DNA from 3 places in the Streptomyces sp. NPDC048565 genome. Region 2 is predicted to be linked to each of the others. Evidence: riboswitches for the same ligand, from Rfam matches in the RefSeq annotation. Region 2 holds a riboswitch; each other region holds the start of a gene.
What was found. A riboswitch is a leader RNA that binds a small molecule or an ion and turns the genes downstream of it on or off. The one in region 2 is predicted to bind cobalamin.

Region 1 (7,896 bases), on a different contig from region 2:
CCCCCGGGTCGCACGAGAAGCGACACCCCGGCACGGCCTCCACCTCGGGCATGAGCGCGGCCAGCGCCCGTACGGCGGTGGACTTCGCGGTCCCCTTCTCCCCACGGACCAGGACCCCGCCGACGGCGGGACTGACGGCGTTGAGCAGGAGCCCGAGCCGTAGATCGTCCTGTCCGACGATGGCGGTGAAGGGATACGGCGTACTCACAGGGCCTCCTCGTTCGCAGAAACATCAGTAGTGCGGGGCTGCGCCTCAGGCCCGTCCGGCGCCCGGGGCGCCCCCGGCGCGATGAACGGCAACCCCACCGGCGCACCGCCCTCGATCAACCGCCACAACGCATCCGTGTCCGCGTGTTCCTCGATCAGATCCCCCAGCCGGTCCAGCTGTTCCTCCCGCAGAGCACCGAAAACGGTGTCCGGCGCGGCAACGAACCGCCGCCCGGCGGCCCGGGCCACCTCCGCCAGGAACCGCCGCCGGAACCCGTCGCTCTCCAGCGAGCCGTGCCAGTGCGTCCCCCAGACCGAGCCCACCCGGCACCCGTCGAGGAACGGCTCACCGCCGCTCACCTCGGCGACCCCGTGATGGATCTCGTACCCCTCCACCGGCTCCCCGAGCGCCGAACCGACGGGCCGGCCGAGCACCTTCCCGCGGCCGAAGCGGACCCGTACCGGCAGCAGCCCGAGCGCGTCGACCACCCCGGCCCGCGACTCCACGTCGTCCTCGATGCGCTCGCCCAGCACCTGGAACCCGCCGCAGATCCCCAGCACCGGGCGCCCCTCGGCTGCCCGCCGCCGCAGCGCCTCGGCGAGTCCCCGCTCGCGCAGCCACGCCAGCGCCTTCACGGTGCCCCGCGTCCCGGGCACGACGACGAGGTCCGCGTCGGCGAGCTCGTCCGCCCGGTCCACGAACCGCACCACCACACCCGGCTCGGCCGCCAGCGCGTCCACATCGGTGAAGTTCGACATCAGCGGTACCGCGCACACCGCGACCCGCAGGACGTCGTCGCCGTGGGGCGGCGCCACGACCGACTCCCGTACGGTGCCGCGCATCGACACGCTCCCCCGAGCTCTCAGCTGCGTTCGAGCAGGGGGGACCCCCATCCCGTCCTCCTCGTCGATGCCCAGACCGTGGGTGTACGGCAGCACCCCGTACGTACGACGCCCCGTGAGCCCGAGCAGCATGTCGAGCCCCGGCTCCAGCAGCGACACGTCACCGCGGAACTTGTTGACGAGATATCCGGCGACCAGCGACTGGTCCTCGGGGCTCAGCAGCGCCGTCGTGCCGAAGAACGAGGCGAAGACGCCGCCCCTGTCGATGTCGCCGACCACCAGCACGGGAAAGCGCGCGGCCCGCGCGATGCCCATGTTCACGATGTCCGTACGCCGCAGGTTGATCTCGGCAGGACTGCCCGCCCCCTCGCAGATCACGGCGTCATACGTGCCCCGCAGCTGCTCCAGGCAGTCCACGACCGTGCCCAGCAGTGCCTCCTGCCGCCCCCCGTGGTAGCCACGCGCACTCATCTCGCCGACCGGCTTCCCCATCAGGACGACCTGGCTCGACCGGTCGCCGCCCGGCTTCAGCAGCACCGGGTTCATCAGTGCCGACGGCTCCACCCGGGCGGCCTGCGCCTGCATCGCCTGGGCGCGGCCGATCTCCGCACCCTCCCGGGTGACGAAGGAGTTCAGCGACATGTTCTGCGCCTTGAAGGGCGCGACCTTCACCCCCCGGCGCACCAGCCACCGGCAGATCCCGGCGGTGACGACGCTCTTGCCCGCGTCCGAGGTGGTCCCCGCGACCAGCAGCCCGCCGCTCATGTGGCTCTCCGTCCCATGGCCGAACGCCCCGCCGCACACACGGCGAGGGCCAGCGCACTCACCCGGCGCGACAGCCGCACCGCGCGTTCGATGTCCGTGGTCCGTACGTCCCGGCCCGTCGCGCCGCCCAGCACCGGCCGGTGCTCGACCCGCCCGCCGTACGCCAGCGTGCCGCCGAGCCGCACGCCGAGCGCTCCCGCGAACGAGGCCTCCACCGGGCCCGCGTTCGGGCTGGGATGGCGGCCGGCGTCGGCCCGCCAGGCCCGTACGGCCTCGCGTGGCCGCCCGCCCGCGGCCACGGCGAGCGCGGCGGTGAGCCGGGCCCCTGGCCAGCCGGCGACATCGTCGAGCCGGGCGGACGCCCAGCCGTAGCGCCGGTGGCGGGGGGACTTGTGGCCGACCATCGCGTCCAGGGTGTTGACGGCGCGGAAGGCGACAAGACCCGGCACCCCGCCGAGCGCGCCCCACACCAGGGCGCCCACGACGGCGTCGGAGGTGTTCTCGGCGACGGACTCCACCACCGCGCGGGCGATCCCGGGGCCGTCCAGCGACTGCGGATCACGCCCGCACAGATGCGGCAGCAGCTCCCGGGCGCGCTCGATGTCCCCCGCGGCCAGCGCCCCGCCGATGGCACGGGCCTCGCGGCCCAGCGAGGTGCCCCCGACGACGGACCAGGTGGCGGCGGCGGTCAGCGCGACCGCGGCGGCCGGACGGTCGCGCACGGCACGGGCGGCCAGCGCTGCGGCGCCCGTGGCGCCCCCGGCGCAGACGAGCGTGTGCAGGGCGCCCCAGCCACGGTGATCGCGCCACAGCCGGTTCTCGACGCCCGCCGCTGCCCGCCCGAAAGCGGCGACGGGATGGCCCCGCCGGGGATCACCGAGCAGCAGATCGCCGATCAGACCGGCGGCGGCGCCGTACGCGAAGACGCGGTCGGCTCGCACCGCTCAGCCGGCCGTCTCGCCTCGAAGGACCCCAGGGCCTGTCGTCCTGGGGGCAGGGGGTGCGCCGACCGACGCAGGGCAGCCAGACATGGCGTATGTCCTCACTCAGGGTCCGCGCCCTGGTTCGACGTGACCGGCGACGAGAGTCTCCTGGCTTCCGGATCCGCAGTTCCTCCGGCCTTCCAGCCCGCGATGGCGGACCGTGACTTCCGAATGGAGGCTGCTCCCCGGTGACAGTGGCGGGACCGCGCCGGATTCGCACCGGCTTCCTCTCCTGTCGCCGTAAACGGCCCCGGCAGTCCACCACGCCCCGTGAACACCAGTCAACCTGCCGTTGACCTGCGAGGCTTCAGTGTGCTGAGACGCACACCGGGCCGGACACACCCGCGGTGTGTCCGGCCCGGCGCCCTGTCCGCGTGGCGGTCAGGCGACGATCAGATAGATCCCGTACGCGACCGCCGCCAGGCACAGCCCGAAGCAGGCGTAGGCGCCGGTGCGCGTCAGGGCGCCGGCCTCGCCGCCGCCCTGCGCCGTCGGCGTCCGCCTGGCCAGACCGGTGACGCCGAGGGTGAAGAGGCCGACCAGTGCGACGGTGGCCACGAGACTGACGCCGAAGACGGTGGCGAGAGCTGCCCAGTCGATGTTCATGCGGTTGTGTCCTTACACCGTGGCCGGGTCGGCCGGGGTACCGGCCGTCGGGGCCGGGATGGTGGTCTTGAGGTCCGGTACGGCGGCACCGGCGGGGGGCGGGCTGACCGCCGCGACGGCGGTGGTGACGACGCCCGCGGGCTCCGCGCCCACCGTCACGTTGGTGTGGTCGACCGGCTTGCGGCGCGACAGCGTCCAGATGGCACCCGAGCCCGCGATCAGCAGGACGGCGACCGCCGTGACGCCCCAGGGGCCCTGCTTGGTCAGGAACTCGGCACCCGCGCCGACCAGTCCGGCGGCCGGCAGCGTGAGACCCCAGGCGACGAACATCCGGGTTGCGGTGGACCAGCGGACCGTGCCCCCCTTGCGCCCGAGTCCGGCGCCCATGACGGCGCCGGAGCAGGACTGCGTGGTGGAGAGCGAGAAGCCGAGGTGCGAGGAGGCCAGGATGACCGTGGCCGCGCTGGTCTGGGCCGCGAAACCCTGCGGCGGACGCAGCTCGGTGAGGCCGCTGCCCATGGTGCGGATGATGCGCCAGCCGCCGAGGTAGGTGCCCATCGCGATGGCGATACCCGCACAGGTGATGACCCAGACGGGCGGGTTGGAACCGGGGGAGAGGACCCCGCCGGTGACCAGGGCCAGGGTGATGATGCCCATGGTCTTCTGTGCGTCGTTGGTGCCGTGGGCGAGCGAGACGAGACCGGCCGAGGCTATCTGGCCGGCGCGGTACCCCTTGGCGGTCGACTTCAGCTGCGCCTCGTCGGTGATCTTCCGGTTGAGGCGGTACGTCAGCTTCGTGGCCAGCAGCGCGGCGACACCGGCCACGACGGGCGCGGCGACGGCGGGCAGCAGGACCTTCGTGACGACGGTGCCGCCGTTGATCGAGGACCAGCCGGCCGACATGACCGCGGCGCCGATGAGGCCGCCGAAGAGTGCGTGGGAGGAACTGGAGGGCAGGCCGACCAGCCAGGTCAGCAGATTCCACAGGATCGCGCCGACGAGCGCGGCGAAGATGACCTCGGTTCTGAGGCCGTTCTCATTGATGATCCCGCCGGAGATCGTCTTGGCGACCTCCACCGACAGGAACGCGCCGACGAGGTTGAGAACGGCGGACATGGCCACCGCTGTCTTGGGCTTGAGTGCGCCGGTCGAGATGGTGGTGGCCATCGCGTTGGCGGTGTCGTGGAAACCGTTCGTGAAATCGAACACGAGAGCCGTCACGATCACGATCGCGAGCAGCAGCGTGATGTGTTCCATTTACCCAGGCAATCGTTCGACGTCAGTGGCACGTGGAACGTAAGCAACCTGGGTGAACGGAAGATGAACTGGGCAGGGCGGCATGGTGACCCCAACCGCGTACGTCCGTTCCGCTTGTGTGTGCGAGGGGTCGCAGCTCGTCCTGGGCCCGGGTCCGGCCCTCCCGGGAGACATCGGTCACCCGGAGGCGAGACCCTACGATCGCCGCATGAGTGACGTGAGCGCGGACGCGATCGGGCAGGCCTGGGACGGTGTCGTCGCGACGGCCCGGCGGACGGCTGCGGAGGGCCTGGTCGTCGGCACCTCGGGCAATGTGTCGGCCAGGGCCGGCGGGATCGTCCTGGTCACGCCCAGCGGGGTGCCCTACGACCGGCTGGGCCCGAAGGACGCCGTCGGCGTCGACCTCGAAGGGCGTCAGGTGCTCGGCGACCTGGCCCCGACCAGCGAACTCCCGCTCCACCTGGCCGTCTACCGGGACACCGACGCCACCGCCGTCGTCCACACCCACGCCGTGCACGCCACGGCCGTCTCCACCCTCGTCCCCGAGGTACCGCTCGTCCACTACGCCGCCGCCCTGCTCGGCGGCCCCGTCCGCACCGCCCCCTACGCTCGCTACGGGACGCGGGAGCTCGCCGACCACATGCTCGCCGCCCTGCGCGACCGCACCGGCTGCCTGCTGCAGAACCACGGCACCGTCACCTACGGCGCCACCCTCGACGAGGCCTACGACCGCACCGCCCAGCTCGAATGGATGTGCAGGCTCTGGCTCACCGCGAGCTCCGTGCCCGGACACCGGCCGAACCTCCTCACCCCGGCCCAGCTCCGCGACGTACAGGACGCCCTGAAGGGGTACGGCCAGCCCGGCTGAGCCCCGGCCCCCCGCACCGTACGGTCGCCGCCCACTGGCACACGCCGCCGCCACCCGGGACACTGGAGCCGTGCGCCCGGCAACAGCGGCGGCAGTGGCCGCAACCTCGATCCTCGGCGCCGGCGCGGCAGCGGTCGCCGCCGGCCGCTACGCCAGCGACGCCGCCCTCGGGGCGCCCTCGCACTCGCCACGGCCCTTCCCCGGTGACCGCCGTCTCACCGTGCACGCCACCGCGGCCGGCCGGATCACCCTGACCCGCTCCTTCCCGGCGCTGCGCCCCGGTACGTACGGCCTGACCGGCCGCGGCGTCCACGCGGTGGTGGGCCCGGCGGTCGAACAGTCGCCCGATGGCTCCGCGGCCTCCGAGGTCTCCGCCGACACCGTCGTACGCCGGCTGGAACGCGTGAACCTCGGCAGCCTGAAGCCCGGCACCAGGGTCCGCCTCACCCCGGAGATCCACCGCGGCGACCCGCTCGCCGCACTCGGCCTCGCGCACAAGGAGGTCGAGATCCCCGGCGAACTGGGCGCCCTGCCCGGCTGGTTCGTGCCCGCGGTGCGCAACACCTGGGTGATCACGGTGCACGGCCTCGGTACCAGCAGGGATCACCCCATGAACGTGATGGAGTTCCTGCACGCCCAGCAGTTCCCCGTGCTCGACCTCGCCTACCGAGGCGATGTGGGCGCCCCGCGCTCCCCGGACGGTCTCGGCCACCTCGGCGAGTCCGAATGGCGCGACCTCGACGCGGCCATCCGCTACGCCGTGCGCTACGGCGCGGAGAACGTCATCCTGTACGGCTGGTCGACCGGCGCCTCGATGGCGCTGCACGCGGCCGTCAACTCCGCGCTGCGCGACCGCATCAGCGGACTCGTCCTCGACTCCCCGGTCCTGGACTGGCAGACCACCCTGCGCGCCCTCGCCTCGGCCCGGGGAGTCCCCTCCGCGCTGCTGCCCCTCGCCGTCCGGGCGGCCCAGGGCCAGACCGGGCTGCACGGAGCGCCGCTCCTGCGCACCTCGGTGCCGACGGCCCTGCACACCCCCACCCTCATCGTCCACGGCCCCGACGACACCCTGGCGCCCTGGCAGCCGTCCCAGGAGCTCGCCGCGCGCCGCCCCGACCTGGTGACCCTGCACCCCGTGGCCGATGCTCCGCACGCGGCGATGTGGAATGCGGGTCCGGCCGATTACGAAGAGGTACTCCGGCGCTTCCTCACGCCCCTGATGTGAGCTGATGGCCCGGAACCGCCCGGTTGGTGCCCCGGCTCGAAGGCCCTGCGAACGGCGGTGACACGGCCTCCGTTTGGGCTTTCGGCCCGTCAGAGGCAAGACTGCTCCTCGTGACGTCCCGTACCCCGCGCGACTCCAGGCTGCGACTTGTCCGCCCGCGACCCCAGGCGACCGCCCGCAAGGCCGTGACGACCCGGCGCACCAGGCCGGCCCCCCGGCCGCCGGAGGGCACACCGCCCCCGGCGGAACTGGCACGCCAGGCCAGGGCCGTACTGGCCGACTCCGTACGGATCGCCCACTGGGCGGCGAACGGCACGAGCCCGGGCACCGTCCCACTCGCGGCCCAGGCACTCGAACGGGCCTCCGCCGCGCTCGAGCTGTCCCCGGCGCAGGTGCTGGCCGGATGGGACCGGGCCAGGCTGGCCGGCCTCATCGAGCTGCACGGCGACACCGCCCGCCCCGGATGGCGGCTGCGCGCCTGGGACCGCGACGACTCCGCGGTGCTCCGCGGCTGGGTCGCGCTCTTCGACGCCTGGTCCCTCGTCCACGCCTCACCCGACGGCATCGAGGCCGGCGCGGTGGCGGAAGCCGTCGAGGCCGTACCTCAGGTGCTCTCCCTCCTCCAGCTCTCCGAGGGCACCGTCACCGTGCCCGCGCTCCTCGACCTGCTCGGACAGCGCGTCGCGGAACTCCACGAGGAGCGGTGCGAGGTGCCGTACGGGCCGCAGGAGCAGCCCGCACCCGCCGACTCCGCCGGACCGTCAGCCGGACCGTCCGCCGACCTGAACGCCCTGCTGCTCGACTGGGCACTCGAAGGCCTCGCCTCCGTAGGCGCCCTCACGCTCGGTGGCGGCCACGCCACCCTCACTCCGCTGGGCAGCTGGGCCGTCTGGGTCAAGCTGGAGCAGATCTGCGTCGCCGCGCAGAGTCCGGCCGGCAACATCGAGCAGCCGGCGGCCGACATGCTGCTCGGCTGCGCACGGCTCACCCCGGGCCCGGCCCGCGCCGAATACCGGGCCTGGCTGGCCGCCCGCCCCGTCGGCAGCGCCGTGGCCGAACTCCTGGCCGTCGCCCGGGGCGAGGACGCCCTGCTGCGCGGCCTCGCCTTCGAGGCGCTGCGCGTCGTCGGCGCCCCGGCGGAG
Region 2 (7,896 bases):
TACCCGTCGCTGCGGACCGACATCCGCAACGCGGGGGGCGAGTGGACCGACGAGCCGGTCGTGACGGACGGATCCGGTGGCTGGACCCTGATCACCTCACGCAACCCGGGTGACCTGGAACCGTTCGTGGGGGAGATCCGCACGGCGCTCGCGGCGCGGCCCTGAGGGCTTCCCGACGCACGCCGCACGGGCCACCGCGCGGGCCGGCGCCCGGACAACGCGGGTTCACGTGCCGCCCGATCGTAGGGCCGCCGCCTCACGCGGTGCGGGCAGCACCGCGTCGAGGGGCCCGCGCCGCGTGCACCGGCCGTCCTCGAACAGCACGGCCTCATCCGTCAGCGCCCGCACGGCCGGCAGGTCATGGCTGATGAACAGCAGGGCGGACCGGGCGGGGGCGAGGAGACGGGGCAGCGCGTCCAGAACGCGCTGCCGGGAGACGGTGTCCAGCGCCGACGTCACCTCGTCGCACACCAGCAGCGCCGGCCGCGCTGTCAGCGCCCGCACCAGCGCACAGCGCTGGAGCTGACCGCCGGAGAGCCTGCCGGGGATCCGGTGCAGCAGCTCCTCGTCGAGTCCCAGCGCGCCGGCGACCGTGATCGCCTCCGCCGCTGCCTCGCTCTCCCCCAGCCCCCGCAGCAGCCGTGCCGTGTCGGCGACCTGTCCGAGGACCGGGCGGTGCTCCTCGAAGGAGTCGGCACTGCTCTGATGCACGTACTGGACGACGCGGCGCAGCGCTGCCGTACGCCGGTCGAGCCGTCGGGGCAGCGGCCGGCCGTCGAACCGCACCTCGCCCCTGGAGGGCGTGGTCAGCCCGGCCAGTGCCCGCGCGAAGGTCGTCTTGCCCGAGCCCGACGGTCCGAGCAGCGCGGTTGTGCTGCCGGGCGGGAAGTCCATCGACACAGGCCCGGCGAGCGGGTCACCCGAGCGGCGGCGTACGACGATGCCCGAGGCGGCGACCCCGCGACTGCCCTCCGGCGTCGGGACCGGGGTGTCCGGACCGCCGGTGTCCGGCTCTGCGGTGTCGGAGCCCGCCGCTTCGCGCCCGCCGTCGCCGTGTTCCGCGGCGAGCAGATCCCTGGTGGCCCGGTGGCGGCCCTCCGGAGTCGTGCCGGTCACGGGGACGCCGGTGCCGAGGACGTCCGCCGTCGGGCCGTCGTCCACGGCACGGCCGTCGTCCAGCACGATGACCCGGTCGGCCGTCTCCCGCACCAGCCGCAGGTCATGGCTGAGCAGAAGTACGCCCGCCCCGTCGTCCGCCAGCGCCCGCACCGTACGGCCCAGGGCGTGCGCGAGCGCCGGGTCGAGGCCGCTCGTCGGCTCGTCCAGCACCAGCAGCCCGGCCCCCGTCACCAGGGCGGAGGCGAGAGCAAGACGCTGCTGCTGGCCTCCGGAGAGCTGGTGCGGGAAACGGCGGCGTACGGTCCCCCAGTCCAGGCCCGCCAGGGCCAGCGCCCGGCGCGCGGCGGGCTTTCGCGCGGCCCGCTCCGGATGCCCGATGGCGGCCAGCTCCGTGAGCGCTCCGCCGGCCCTGCGGACCGGATCCAGCACCGTCTCCGGGTGCTGGGGCAGATGCGCGGCCCGGCCGGCCCGTGCCGCCGGACGCCTGGCGGGCTCCAGGAGCAGCAGGTCCGTACCCCCGAGCAAGGCGCGTCCGGTCAGCCGCACCCCGTCGCGCGAGGTACCGAGCACCGCCAGGCCGAGCGTGGTCTTCCCGCTGCCCGACGGTCCGACGACCGCGGTGACGCCGCCCGCCACGACGGTCAGCGCGACCCGGTCCAGCAGGGGGCGCCGCGTCCCGTCGGCGTGGGCGGAGACTTCCGGGATGTCCAGCAGCGGCGTGCGGGCGGAGCCGGTCATCGGCCTCTCCTCCTTCGCGCGAGGGCCCGGTCCACCAGCAGGTTGCCGCCGACGCACAGCGCCGTCAGCAGACCGGCGGGCACCAGTACCGCGGCGGGCTGGGTGAACAGGGCGTCGCTGTTGCGCTCGATGAGCACCGCCCAGTCCGGGGACGAGGCGGGCAGCCCGAGGCCGAGGAAATTGGCGGACGCCAGCAGATAGAGCACCACGGCGAACCGGCCGCCCGCGTCGGTGGCGAGCGGGGCCGCCAACTCCCGTGCCAGGTGCCGCAGATGGATGTACGCCCAGCCGTGCCCCTGCATCCACAGCGCCTCGACGACCGTCCGGGAGGCGGGTGCGAGCGCGGCCCCGCGCACCAGACGGGCGACAGCCGGGATCTGGAGGACCCCGGCGACCGCCACCAGCCAGTACCGGTCCCGATGCCCCGTCGCGGCCAGCGTCATGAGCACCAGCAGACCGGGAAACGCGAGCAGCAGATCGAGCCCGCGCATCACCGTCTCGTCGAATCCACGCCGCCGGCCCGCGGCCAGCAGCCCCAGCGGCACCCCCACGCACATACCGACCAGCAGCGCGCCCAGGGCGCTGCCCAGCACCGAGACGCCTCCGTGCAGCACCAGCCACAGCACGTCGCGGCCCAGGACGTCCGTGCCGAGCGGATGTCCCGCGCCGGGCGGCTGCGAGGGCAGGGTGCCGTCGGTGGACGGCGCGTCCCCGGCCACCCACGGTCCCAGCAGAGCCGCGAGCACCGGCACACCGAGCAGCGCCGTCGCGATCCACGGGCGGCGCGGCAGCCGTGTACGCGGGGGCCGGACCTTCTCCCGTACGGTCATGCCGTCACCTCCCGGCGCGGTGCCAGCCGGTGGGCGACCAGGTCGCCGACGAGGTTCACCGCGACGGCGGTGCCCGCGAACAGCAGGGCGTACGTCTGCACCTGGGGCAGGTCCCTGTTCTGCACCGCCTCCACGAAGCCGCTGCCCAGCCCGCGGAATCCGAACACCGCCTCCACCAGTACGGCGCCGCCCAGCAGCCCCTCCACGCAGCGGGCGAACTGCTGGGCGGCTGGACCGAGGGCGCCCGGCAGGACATGGCGCAGCACGACCGTCCGTTCCCGCATTCCCAGCAGCCGCAGGTGCTCGGCGACGGGGCTGTGCCGTCCGGCCGCCACACCGGCGCGTACCTGCCGTGCCAGATCGCACAGGTGCCTGGCCGTCAGCACGGTGACGGGCAGCACCAGTACGGCCGGCTGCGCCAGCAGGGCGGTGGTGTCCATGCCGATGGCGGTGGCCGGCAGCAGTCCGGCCGCCAGCGACACCGAGGCGACCAGCAGCAGCCCGAGGACGAACTCCGGCACCGCGTGCAGCACCACGGCGGCCGTGTTCAGCACCCGGTCGACGCGGCTGCCCTCCCGCAGCCCGGACACCGTACCCAGCAGTGGTGCCAGCACCGTGACCAGCACAAGGGCGGGCACACCGAGCAGCAGTGTCACGCCGGTGCGGTGGCCGATGTCGTCGCCCACCGGCAGCCCGGTCGTCAGTGAATTGCCGAAGTGACCGGTGAGCAGATGGCCGAGCCAGTGCCCGAAGCGGGTCCAGGCCGGCTCGTCGAGACCGAGCTGTGTGCGCAGCGCCGCCACCTGTTCGGGCGTGCCGAGTTCACCGCGCAACACATCGGCCGTGTCGCCGGGCAGCAGTGAACCGACGGCGAACACGGCGACCAGCACCACGAGGCACTGCAGGACCGCCAGCAGGGAGCGACGAACGAGATAGGCCCGCACGTCAGCCGACGCGGACCCGGTCGAACCGGGCCCAGTCGTGCGAGTTGGGAGGCGCGGCACGCAGGCCGGTGACCGATGGCCCGATGGCGTCGTTGGCGTCGGAGAACGCCCACACCAGCAGCCCGGACCCGTCCCGCGCGATCTTCTGGGCGCGTGTGAGCAGCGCCAGCCGGTCCTGCTCCCCGCGGGTGGTGCGGGCGCGGTCGAGCAGGGCGTCGAACTCCTTCGAGGCGTACTGCGTCTGGTTGCGGGCCGCGCCGCCCCGGACCCGCTGCTGAAGGAAGTCGGAGACCGGCAGCGTGGAGGTGGTGTTGAAGGCGGCGACGCCCTTCGTCCTGATCTCGCTGAAGTACGTACTGGAGGCACGGGTGTTGGCGCCCAGCTCAAGACCGACCTCGTGCAGCTGCCGCGCCATCAGGTCGGCGGCCGGCTCCCACGCGGCATCCACGGAGCTGGTCTCCACGGTGATGCGCAGTCCTTCGGCGCCCGCCTCCTTCACCAGCTTCCGCGCCTCGGTGACGTCCCGCTCGCGGGGCCGCAGATCCTCCGGGTAGCCGCGCAGGCCCATCCCGAAGAGGTCGTTGCCCACCTCGCCGTGCCCGGCGAGCGCGACCCGCACCAGCGCCTCGCGGTCGATCCCGAGCTGTACGGCCCGTATCAGCCGCGGGTCGTCGAACGGCTTACGGCCGGTACGCAGCAGCAGTTGCTGCGCCGTGGCCCGCCGGGCGGTCAGCAGGCGCGTCGAGCCGTTCTTCTTCAGCCGCTCCACGGAGGCACCGGCCATGTCGGCGGCGTAGTGGACCTGGCCCGACAGCAGTGCGTTGAGCCGCGCCGACTCCTCGTTCGCGGGGACGATCTCCAGCTCGGCGATGTGCGGGGCGCCGTCCCAGTGGCCGTCCCAGCTCCGGTAGCGGGCGGTGCCGCCGGGCGTGAACGACACACAAGTGAAGGGGCCGGAGCCTATGGGCTCGCGGAAGTCCTTCGTCCCGTCGGGGACGATCTCGGTGCCGGGGCCTGCGAACACGGTGGGGAACTCGAAGTTCGGCGCCTTCAGCACGAGGACGACGGACCGCTCGCCGTCGGCCTTGCTCGCGTCGAAGTCGATCGCCGAGAGCAGCACCTGCGAGGGCGATCCGGTGGCGGGGTCGGCGGCGCGGCGGTAGCTGTAAAGGACGTCCTTCGCGGTGACCGGTTTCCCGTCGTGGAACTCCGCCTTGCGCAGCCGTACACGCCACCGGGTGCCGGAGGCGTCGCTCTGCCAGGACTCGGCGAGCCGTTCGCGGACGGACATGTCGTCCGCGTAGGTGCCGAGGGTGTCGTACAGGGCCTTGGCGCGGGCCTGGTCGACGAAGTTCGGGGCGACATGGGGGTCGAGGGTCTCCTGCGACCCGCCCGAAGTGAAGGCCGCGCGGAACCGGTCGCCGCCTCCACCGTCCTTGGAGTCCCCGCCACAACCTGTGAGCAGTCCTGAGGCGGCCAGTGCCAGGCCGCCCCCGGCAGCCAGCACGCTCCGCCTGCCGGGTGCCGGGCGATTGCCTGATGGTGGCCGGTGTCCCGACTCCGTCCGGGCATGCAGCGTCACAGCCGATCCTTTCCGGGGTGTCCTCGCCCCTGCAGTTGGACCGGCGACAGGTCAGTCTCCTGGCTCCCGGATCATCGCTCCCCTCCGCCTTCCCGTCCGCTGCCGCGGACAGTGACATACAGGAGGACCGCTCCCCGGTCACAGTGGCGGGACCGCGCCGGATTCTCACCGGCTTCCTGATCCCTGTCGCCTCGTGCACTCATTGTGAACCACGAGATGGCGAGGACTTGCCCCAGGCCCATTCACACCGCCGTGGTGGCTGTCGAGGCCGACCGAGGGCGACGCTGCGGATCATGATTGCATTACGCGCCTTATATGCCTTTTGCGGCGCCGAAGGTTTTGCCGTTCAACGCGCGTCCACCGCGACGTTGAAAACTTACGCGAAGAATATCCGTTATGTGAATTCGACTTGACCGGATCGCGACCTGATCAATCTTGACGTGCTCACGGGCAGTTGAAATCGTCAGCAGCAGCGCCGCCGAATCGGGCAGCCGCCCTGAACTGCCCTGTTTCGTCACGGGGTTGCCGCCCCATGCCCGGTGCGTGTCACTCCCCCACCACAGACTCCCACACCGAACGGTTTCGCTCCAGTTAATTTCTGACCCCGAGAGCCCGCGCGTCCTGTCCGAGCAATCGCGACCCGGTGCCCGGTCAATGCGGCCAAGCGATCCAGTCACTCACCGGACCTACGGGCCGACACGTCCCATAGCAAGAAAGGCCGACTCACAGTGCTGCGTTACATCGCCCGCAAAGCAGTCGGCTGGTTTTTGATGATCGCCATCGCGACCAATCTCACGTACTTCCTCGCTAACGCCTTCCTCAAACCTGCGTCGAACTACACCGCGCTGCGACCGCCTCGAACTCCAGCCCAGGTCAACCACTCGCTGGCGCTTTACAACCTCAATCCGGACAAACCGATCATGGATCGGTGGTGGCACTGGATCACTCGGATCGTGACTCACTTCGACTGGGGCAGTTCGCCGACCGGAGGCAGCGTCAACGACCAGGTCGGCTATCGGATTTTCGTCAGCGGGCAACTGGTCCTTGCCTCGACCGTCCTGGCCATCGTCATCGGAGTCGGGCTGGGCGTCTACACCGCGTCGCGCCAGTACAAGGCCGCCGACCGGGTGTGGCAGGGAATCTCCGTGCTCTCCTTCAACACGCCCTCCGCGGTGGCCTCCCTCGGGGTGGTGCTCGCCGCCATCGCGCTGAACCAGGCCGTGGGCAGCACTCTGCTGCCGGTGGCGGGAGCGCAGAGCCCCGACGTCGTCGGGTTCTGGCCGGTCTTCGGATCCAGAGTGATGCACGCCATCCTGCCCACGATCTCGCTCACGTTCATCTCCTACGCCGGATACCACCTGTTGCAGCGATCGCTGCTGCTGGATCACATCAACTCCGACTACGTCCGTACGGCACGATCGAAGGGGCTGACGCGGAAGCAGGCCATCTACCGGCACGGGCTACGGACGTCGATCATTCCCGTCGCCACTCAGGTCGCGTTCGCGATGCCGGCGCTGTTCACCGGCGCGGTGATCACGGAAACGGTCTTCGCCTGGCACGGCATGGGTGAGTACTTCACCAAAACCATCAGCACGAACGACGTGCACGGTGTCGTCGCCGTCGCAGCCTTCGGTGCCCTCATGACGGCCATCGGCGCGATCCTGGCCGACCTCGTCGTCGTGGCCCTCGACCCCAGGATCAGGGTGAGCTGACATGGCAATCAACATGCCCGGCATCGGGCCCGCCGCCGAAGAGGCGCACCCCGAGGAGGCTGCAGCAGGAGAACCGGGGAAGACCGGCCCCAGTGGCAAGCGCCTCTCCCCGTCCAGGCTCTACATACGGCGCTTCGCTCGCAACAAGGCGGCGCTGGGCGGTCTGATCCTCTTTGCCCTCCTCGTGTTCTTCTCGCTGTTCGGCCGGTATCTGACCCACTGGGACCACACGGAGGCGGACTTCACCGCACTCACCGTCTCCCCCGGGGTCGGCGGCCATCTGCTGGGTACCAACGGCGCGGGCAACGACGTCTACGCCCAGCTCGTGCACGGCCTCGGCAGATCACTGATCATCGCCGTGACGGTGTCGCTGCTGACCACCGCCATAGCCGGACTGTTCGGTACCACTGCCGCCTACTTCGGCGGCAAAATCGAGCGGGCGATGCTCGGTCTCGTGCACTTCCTGCTCATCCTGCCCTCGTTCCTCATCATCGCCCTGGTCGGTACGCACTACCGCGGTGAGTGGCAGGTTCTGGTGGTCGTCCTCACGCTGTTCGGCTGGATGCTCACAGCCAGGGTGATCTGGTCCCTGGCCACCTCCCTGCGGGAGCGCGAGTACGTGACGGCGGCCCGCTTCATGGGCGTCAGCCCGATACGCACCATCGTCCGCCACCTGGTACCCAACATCGGGTCCTTGCTGATCGTGACGTTCACCCTCGGTGTCGCCGCGACCGTGCAGGCCGAGACGGCGCTCTCCTTCATCGGTTTCGGCGTCAAGCAGCCCGACGTATCGCTCGGTTCCATGCTCGCCGACGGGCAGAACACGCTGTCCACCGCCCCCTGGCTGTTCTACCTGCCCGCAGCCATGGTGGTGCTGCTCACCGTGGCGATGGCGCTCATCGGTGACGGTCTGCGCGACGCCCTGGATCCCACATCGCAGTCTGGAGGCCGCGCATGATCGAGCAGCGCGC
Region 3 (7,896 bases), on a different contig from region 2:
CGAAGAAGGTCTATGTCGCCTCGGGCGAGCCGGTGCTGCGCCTGGTCACCTGCGACGGAGACTTCGACGCCGACGGCCACCCCGTGGACAACCTCATCGTCTACGCGCAGCTGAGCTGAGGGGCGGCGGCTCCCAGGGCGCCGGTGCAGCTCGTCCCGGGGGCGGAGCGTGCTCCGCACAGGTGACACAGCACAGGTGACACAGGTGACGGCGACCAGAGCCAGATCGTCGGTCAGGACGCCGTCCGTACGGGAATGGACCGTCTCGGCGAGGCTGTCCACGCCGGCCTGCGGCCCGCCGCGTCGAATTCGCCCGGCCCCAGGGGGAGTCCGGGATGGTCCGGGCTCCCGGACCCGCAGGCCGGTCTCGTCGCACCGCCCCGGGCGCCGTCACTGTCATCGCTGACCGCGGCGGTCTCCCGGGGGTGACGGCCCACCACCTCGTCGAGCCGACGGACCGGCTCGGCGAGGGACGGGGTGTGGTGGGCGGCTTCGTGGAAGCCGCCCACCAGGCCAGGGACCTCGGGAATGAGTTCAGCCCCTTGTCGCGTACGTCCCCGATGAGCATCGCGCGCTGGGCGCTCTCCGCCACTCGCCGCAGAACGGGCGTTCGCAGTCCGTCGCGAGTCTTGACGAGTACACGCAGGCGGCGAAGAATGATCGCGCAGTGCGCTGACAACGTTGTCTACGGCCGAGAGGCGCTCATTCCATGAGATGGACCCACTGGATTCGCGGTGCGGGGACGGTGGCCGCCACGGCCGCCCTCATCGGCGGCTCCGTCGCCGCACCTGCCGTGGCGGACGGAGGGCGGCACGCCCAGCGCGCCCGGCTCACCGATCTCGTCAATCCCTTCATCGGCACCGAGAACGAGGGCAACACCTACCCGGGTGCCGCGGTGCCCTTCGGCATGGTGCAGTTCTCGCCCGACACCGGGCACAACACCGGCTACGACTACTCGGAGAACCACATCAGGGGCTTCTCCACCGTCCATATCTCCGGTGTGGGCTGCGGTCTCGGCGGTGACCTCCCGGTGCTGCCGACGACCGGTGACATCACCTCGACGGACAACGCGCAGTACGAGGCCGAGTTCAGCCATGACGACGAGAAGGCGAGCCCCGGCACCTACGAGGTCGCCCTCAAGACGGGCATCAAGGCGGAGCTGAGCGCCACCGAGCGCACCGGAGTGCAGCGCTACACCTTCCCCGCCACGGCCAAGGCCAACGTCCTCATCAACGCGGGCCAGTCGCTGCACAAGACCGAGAACACCGACGTCGAGATCCTCGACAACCGCACCGTGCGTACCGCCATCACCGGCAGTGGCTTCTGCCAGGACACCAAGCCGTACACGGTGTACACGATCACCCGCTTCGACCGGCCGTTCACCACCTCCGGCACCTGGAAGGGTGACACGGTCACCCCCGGGTCCACGTCGTCAGCCGCGGACGACGAGCGCAACGGCGCGTTCGTGCGGTTCGACACGTCCAAGGACCGCACCGTCGAGGCGACCACCGCGATCTCCTACGTGGACGCCGAGGGTGCCGCACTCAACCTCCACGCCGAAGGCGGCCGTTCGTACGACAGTGTCGCGCACGCCGCGCAGGCCGCCTGGGAGGACCGCCTCGGCGACGTCCGGGCACAGGGCGGCAGTGAGACCCTGCGGCGGACCTTCTACTCGTCGCTCTACCGTTCCTTCCTCGCGCCGAACATCGGCAGCGACGTCGACGGCCGCTACACCGGCTGGGACCAGAAGACCCACCGGGCCAAGGGATTCACCTACTACCAGAACTGGTCGCTCTGGGACACCTACCGGACCCAGGCCCAGCTCCTTTCGCTGCTCGCACCGCACGAGTCCCGTGACATGGCCATCTCCGTGATCAAGATCGACGAGGACAGCGGCTGGCTGCCCAAGTGGGGCTACGGCACGGTCGAGACGAACATCATGACCGGTGACCCGGTCACGCCGTTCCTCACCAACGCCTACCAGCAGGGGCTGCTCAAGGGGTACGAGGAACAGGCCTACCGCGCGCTGAGGAAGAACGCCGACGGCGTGCCTCCCGCCGACTCCGCCCCCGTGGGCCGAGAGGCCAACAAGGAGTACCTCGCCGACGGCTTCGCGCCGTACATCAAGGACCGCGCCCATGTGAAGCCGGGTGACTCCGACTACGACCACGGTGCCTCGGCGACCCTGGAGTACGCGCTGTCCGACGCGATGCTCGGGCAGATGGCGAAGGAACTGGGGCACGAGGACGACGCGGCGCGGTACACGGAGCGGGCGCAGAACTACCGGAAGATCTTCGACAGTTCCACCGGCTTCTTCCGGGCGCGGGACGAGAACGGTGACTTCACAGGACCCGTGGACCCGGCGGAGAGCGAGGGCTTCCACGAGGGCACGTCCTGGCAGTACCAGTGGCTCGTGCCGCAGGACCTGCCCGGCATGGTCGACCTGATCGGTGGCACCGCGTCCGCCAACGAACGGCTCGACTCCTTCTTCGCCTACGAGCAGCTGCTGGAGGACCCCGCGAAGACCGCAGCCGAGGTGTGGGTGAACGGACCGTACGACTACTACAACGCGGACAAGTACAACCCGCAGAACGAACCCGACCTGATCGCCCCGTACACCTACCTCTCCACCGGTCAGCCCTGGAAGACGACCGACGTGGTCCACGCCGCGCTCACGCTCTTCACGGACACCCCGACCGGGATGACCGGGAACGACGACCTGGGGACGATGTCCGCCTGGAACGTCCTCTCCTCGATCGGGATCTTCCCGGTCCAGCCGGGCACCGACACCTGGGGCCTGTCGACCCCTGTCTTCGAAAGGGTGGACCTGACCCTCGACCGGCGCTACTACCCCAAGGGCAGGCTGACCGTGACGGCTCCGGGCACCTCCGACTCGGCGCGCTACATCCAGTCGGCGCGGACGGACGGGGCCGCGTACGGCAAGACGTATCTGACCACCGAGGACATCCGCCACACCCGCGACCTGTCCTTCGAGGTCGGCGCGGAACCCTCGTAGTGGGGTACGTCGGCGGACTCGGCACCGCCCGCCCTGAAGTGACACGCTGAATCTCTCCGTGCCGCAGGACCCGTCCCTCCCGGAGGGGCGGGTCCTGCGCTGCGTGGAGACGTTCAGCCGTTGAACCGGTCCGGGTCGAACCCGGTGCGCTCGTCGCGGTTCAGGGCGCTGATCTCGCCCATGTCCCCTTCGGTGAGCTCGAAGTCGAAGAGGTCGAAGTTCTGCTGGATACGCCGCAGAGTCACCGACTTGGGGAACACGATGTCCCCGCGCTGCAGATGCCAGCGCAGCGTGACCTGCGCCGTCGACTTGCCGACCCGCTCCGCGATACGGGAGAGCGTGGGGTCGTCGAGCACCTTGCCCTGTGCGATCGGCGACCAGGCCTCGGTGGCGATGCCGTGTTCGGCGTCGAAGGACCTGACGGTGTCCTGGGTGAGGTAGGGATGCACCTCGATCTGGTTGACAGCGGGCACCACGGTGCCGCCGTCCAGCAGCCGGCGCAGGTGGTGCGGCTGGAAGTTGGACACGCCGATGGCCTTGACGCGACCTGAGCGGTAGATCTCCTCCAGCGCCTTCCAGGTCTCCACGAAGTCGCCCTTGTCAGGCAGCGGCCAGTGGATGAGGAAGAGGTCGAGATGGCCCAGCTGGAGCCTCTCCATGGTGCGCTCGAACGCCTTGAGGGCGTCGTCGTACGGATGGGCGTCGTTGTCCAGCTTGCTGGTGACGAAGACGTCGGAACGGTCGAGACCCGAGTCGCGGACCGCCTGGCCGACCTCCTGCTCGTTGCCGTACATCTGCGCCGTGTCGATGTGCCGGTAGCCGGTCTCCAGGGCCGCCAGAGTGGTTTCGCGGGTGTCTTCCGGCGGGATCTGGAAGGTCCCGAAGCCGAGCTGGGGGATCTCCACACCGTTGTTGAGCGTGATGGCGGGTACCGAGGACACGGATGACTCCTTCTCGTCGGTGTTTCGGGGCGGCGGCACCGGTGGACGCGGACGACGGCTCAGCCCGCGGCTCCGTACGGCCCCGCAGCGGAACGCTTCATTCCGCCCTCTCTGTGGGGTACCCGCCATCAAACCCTGCAAACAGGTTGAAATAGGTAATTAGTGTTCCCGGGGTATGGCGTGGTGGGACCGGCCGGGGAGCACGGGCGCGCCCCGGCCGGTCCTGATGATCAGGACGCCGGCAGCTCGCCGCGGACCGTGCGGGCAGCGGCCACGAGGTTCTCCAGCGACGCGCGGGTCTCCGGCCAGCCGCGGGTCTTGAGCCCACAGTCCGGATTGACCCACAACCGGTCGGCCGGGATCGCCTTCAGGCCGGTACGCAGCAGCTCGGCGGCCTCATCGGGGCTCGGCACACGGGGCGAGTGGATGTCGTACACGCCGGGTCCCGCTTCACGCGGGTATCCGTGGTCCGCCAGCTCGTGGGCGACCTGCATATGGGAGCGCGCGGCCTCCAGACTGATGACGTCGGCGTCGAGGTCGTCGATGGCCTGGACGATGTCGCCGAACTCGGCGTAGCACATATGGGTGTGGATCTGTGTCTCCGGCCGCACCCCGCTGGTCGTGAGCCGGAACGACTCCGTCGCCCAGGCCAGATACGCCCGGTGGTCGGCGGCGCGCAGCGGCAGTGTCTCGCGCAGTGCGGGCTCGTCCACCTGGATGACCGAAGTCCCCGCCGACTCCAGATCCTTCACCTCGTCGCGCAGGGCGAGCGCGACCTGGCGTGCGGTGTCCCCGAGGGGCTGGTCGTCGCGGACGAAGGACCAGGCGAGCATGGTGACAGGGCCCGTGAGCATGCCCTTGACCGGACGGTCGGTGAGCGACCGGGCGTACGTCGTCCAGCCCACCGTCATCGGCTCGGGGCGGGAGATGTCGCCTGCAAGCACCGGAGGACGGACATAGCGGGTGCCGTAGGACTGGACCCAGCCGTGCTGGGTGGCGAGGTACCCCGTCAGCTGCTCCGCGAAGTACTGGACCATGTCGTTGCGTTCGGCTTCGCCGTGCACCAGGACGTCCAGGCCGGTCTCCTCCTGGAAGGAGATCACCTCCTGGATCTCGGCCTTGATGCGCTCCTCGTAGCCGGCCGCGTCGATGCGTCCGGTGCGCAGGTCGGCCCGGGCGGTGCGCAGCTCGGCGGTCTGCGGGAAGGAACCGATGGTGGTCGTCGGCAGCAGGGGCAGCCCGAGGTGCGCACGCTGGGCAGCGGCTCGTTCACCGTACGGCTGCGAGCGGCGGGCGTCGTCCTCGGTCACCGCGGCTGTCCTGGCGCGCACAGCGGGGTCCCTGGTGACCGGGGAGTGCGTGCGGGAGGCCAGGTCGGTCCGGTTGGCGGCGAGTTCGGCAGTGATGGCGCCGGTGCCCCGGGTGATTCCCCGGGCCAGAGTCACGACTTCGGCGGTCTTCTGCCGGGCGAAGGCCAGCCAGCGCAGGAGCTGCGGGTCGATGTCCCGTTCGGCCGCGGTGTCGAGGGGGACGTGCAGCAGGGAGCAGGAGGGTGCCACGTCGACCCGTCCGGCGAGCCCGAGCAGGGTGCCGAGCGTGGAGAGCGACTTCTCCAGGTCGTTGATCCAGATGTTGCGCCCGTCGACGACCCCGGCGACCAGGCGCTTGCCGGGAAGCCCGCCGACCGCGGCCAGAGCGTCCAGATTCGCGGCGGCGGCCTCGGTGAAGTCCAGTGCGAGCCCGTCCACCGGTGCCTTGGCGAGGACGGGAAGGGCTTCGCCGAGACGGCCGAAGTAGGAGGCGACCAGCAGCTTGGGCCGGTCGGCGAGCGTACCCAGCAGTCGGTAGGCGCGCTCGGCGGCGGCCAGTTCGGCCTGGCCGCGGTCCTGGACGAGGGCGGGTTCGTCGAGCTGCACCCACTCGGCTCCTGCCGCACGCAGGTCGCCGAGCACCTCGGCGTACACCGGCAGCAGACGGTCCAGGAGCGTGAGCGTGTCGAAGTCCGCGGCGACACCCGGGCCGGGCTTGGCCAGGAGCAGATATGTCACCGGACCCACCAGGACGGGCCGGGCGGCGGTCCCGAGCGCGACGGCCTCCTTGAGCTCGGCCACCTGCTTGGCCGAGTTCGCGGTGAAGACCGTGTCCGGGCCCAGCTCCGGGACCAGATAGTGGTAGTTGGTGTCGAACCACTTGGTCATCTCGAGTGGTGCGACGTCCTGCGTGCCACGCGCCATCGCGAAGTAGCCGTCGAGCGGGTCGGCTGCGACCGCCTCACGGTGGCGTGCGGGAACGGCACCGACCATGACGGTGGTGTCCAGCACGTGGTCGTAGTACGAGAAGTCCCCGGTCGGGACCTCGTCGATACCTGCGGCGCCGAGCTGCTGCCAGGTGGAACGACGCAGCTCCGCGGCGGTGGCGCGGAGGGCGTCCGCGGTGACCCGCCCCTTCCAGTAGCCCTCGACGGCCTTCTTCAGTTCCCGGTTCTGTCCCTGCCGGGGGTAGCCGTACACGGTGGACCGCGCTGCGGTCGGATGCTCGGTGGTCACGGAGATCTCCTTCGCGAGATGAATCCCTGAGATCCCGGAGACGGGACGAGAGCGCGAAGGGGTGACGTACCGGACGGGAGGCGCGCCGGACGACGCGGTGATCCGCCTGGTATGTACGCCGACCCGCCCACGAGGTCACCGGGATCGTCCGCGCACGGTTCGTTCGCACGCGGGCAGATGGCAGGTCTTCGGACTCGCGGGCACGCCCTCCAGGAGGACACCTATTGGCCGTCGCTTCCCAGGCCCGGTACGTCGGACCCAGTGCGTATGACGGCGGTCGTTCCCGCTCACCGCTGCGGGGCAGTCCCGGAATTCCACCGGGTTCCCTCTTGCGACGCATCCCGTCTGGCGGACGGGGCGAACCAGCTGCACCCGCCAGCCTACGGGTCCGTCCGGGCATCCGGTGAGCCAGGTCCAGCATGCGGATGGCCGGGGCGGCGGCTCACGGCGGCCCCGGCATCGCGTGCCCAGACACGCTGGAGGGCCCGGTGGTCGATCACCGTGATGCCCTCCCGTGCCACGGCCTCCCGGGCCTCCGGCGACGTGAGGAAGTCGTGGTCGGCACGGCGCACCCGCCACCCGCTGTCGACGGCCATCGCCTCACGGCCGCCGAGACCGGGACGCACAGCCCATTCGCTGAGCCCGATCGGCAGCCCCTGGAGCAGCCGGGCATACCGTGCCGCCTTGTCCTCGGTCGCAAGGGAGAAGCTGTCCAGGAAGTCATGGTCGACGACGGGCAGCCCCCGTCGCCGCATCGCCAGAAGTCCCGGCTCCAGCCATACACGGACGGCGAGGCCGTACTCCCCGGCCAGTTCCACCGTCAGGTCCAGGATGTCGTCGCGGCCTCCGTCGGCCAGGCAGTGGAAGTCCAGATGGGTGGGTGTGAGCCCCGTGTCGGCCACGGCGTCCAACTGCGCGCGGAATTCGGTCTCGACCTCGTCGGGCCGGGCCCGGCCCAGCAGGGCGGCCCGTCCGGCGGTCGTCGGCGCGAAGAAGTCGCCCGCCCGGTCGAGCAGCGAGGGCACCTTCTCCTTCGCGGCCAGAGGGCCCCAGGGGTGCCGGGGCGTCTCGCACACCAGGGTGAGATGGATCCCGAACGGGATGTCCGGCCGTCGCCGCAGCAGCCGTACGGCGTCCTGCGCCGCTGGACACACGGTCATGAGGCTGCACGACCCCGCGATCCCCTGCTCGATCGATTCGATCACCGCCGTGTTGACCGCGGGATACATGCCGAAGTCGTCGCAGTTGACGATCAACAGGCGGGCGTCCGACGGGAACCCGAGCATGCGGTTCTACCGCGCCGAGGGGTTCACGCCGGAAGATCCGACAGCTTCTCGGTCCATACCCGCAGTCTGCTCCCCGCCCCGACGGTCGCGCACATGGTTTTGGGTGCC

Region 1: linked by a shared signal. The riboswitch ahead of AB0C75_RS05980 (cobalamin biosynthesis protein) and the one ahead of AB0C75_RS32080 (ABC transporter substrate-binding protein) in region 2 are both predicted to bind cobalamin.
Region 3: linked by a shared signal. The riboswitch ahead of metE (5-methyltetrahydropteroyltriglutamate--homocysteine S-methyltransferase) and the one ahead of AB0C75_RS32080 (ABC transporter substrate-binding protein) in region 2 are both predicted to bind cobalamin.

Annotation. Positions count from the first base shown of each region.
Region 1 is NZ_JBEZIH010000003.1:351,694-359,589, forward strand. It holds gene AB0C75_RS05970 (putative cobaltochelatase) at 1-208, opposite strand, end outside; gene AB0C75_RS05975 (cobyric acid synthase) at 205-1,815, opposite strand; gene AB0C75_RS05980 (cobalamin biosynthesis protein) at 1,812-2,756, opposite strand; cobalamin riboswitch at 2,900-3,029, opposite strand; gene AB0C75_RS05985 (hypothetical protein) at 3,180-3,404, opposite strand; gene AB0C75_RS05990 (inorganic phosphate transporter) at 3,417-4,661, opposite strand; gene AB0C75_RS05995 (class II aldolase/adducin family protein) at 4,870-5,529, shown strand; gene AB0C75_RS06000 (alpha/beta fold hydrolase) at 5,600-6,754, shown strand; gene AB0C75_RS06005 (hypothetical protein) at 6,940-7,896, shown strand, end outside.
Region 2 is NZ_JBEZIH010000035.1:14,373-22,268, forward strand. It holds gene AB0C75_RS32060 (type 1 glutamine amidotransferase domain-containing protein) at 1-165, shown strand, start outside; gene AB0C75_RS32065 (ATP-binding cassette domain-containing protein) at 226-1,857, opposite strand; gene AB0C75_RS32070 (ABC transporter permease) at 1,854-2,687, opposite strand; gene AB0C75_RS32075 (ABC transporter permease) at 2,684-3,631, opposite strand; gene AB0C75_RS32080 (ABC transporter substrate-binding protein) at 3,633-5,138, opposite strand; cobalamin riboswitch at 5,245-5,431, opposite strand; gene AB0C75_RS32085 (hypothetical protein) at 5,525-5,731, opposite strand; gene AB0C75_RS32090 (ABC transporter permease) at 5,942-6,925, shown strand; gene AB0C75_RS32095 (ABC transporter permease) at 6,927-7,883, shown strand; gene AB0C75_RS32100 (ABC transporter ATP-binding protein) at 7,880-7,896, shown strand, end outside.
Region 3 is NZ_JBEZIH010000011.1:140,304-148,199, forward strand. It holds gene AB0C75_RS15965 (class F sortase) at 1-119, shown strand, start outside; gene AB0C75_RS15970 (GH92 family glycosyl hydrolase) at 709-3,015, shown strand; gene AB0C75_RS15975 (aldo/keto reductase) at 3,129-3,956, opposite strand; gene metE (5-methyltetrahydropteroyltriglutamate--homocysteine S-methyltransferase) at 4,187-6,502, opposite strand; cobalamin riboswitch at 6,664-6,884, opposite strand; gene AB0C75_RS15985 (polysaccharide deacetylase family protein) at 6,883-7,788, opposite strand.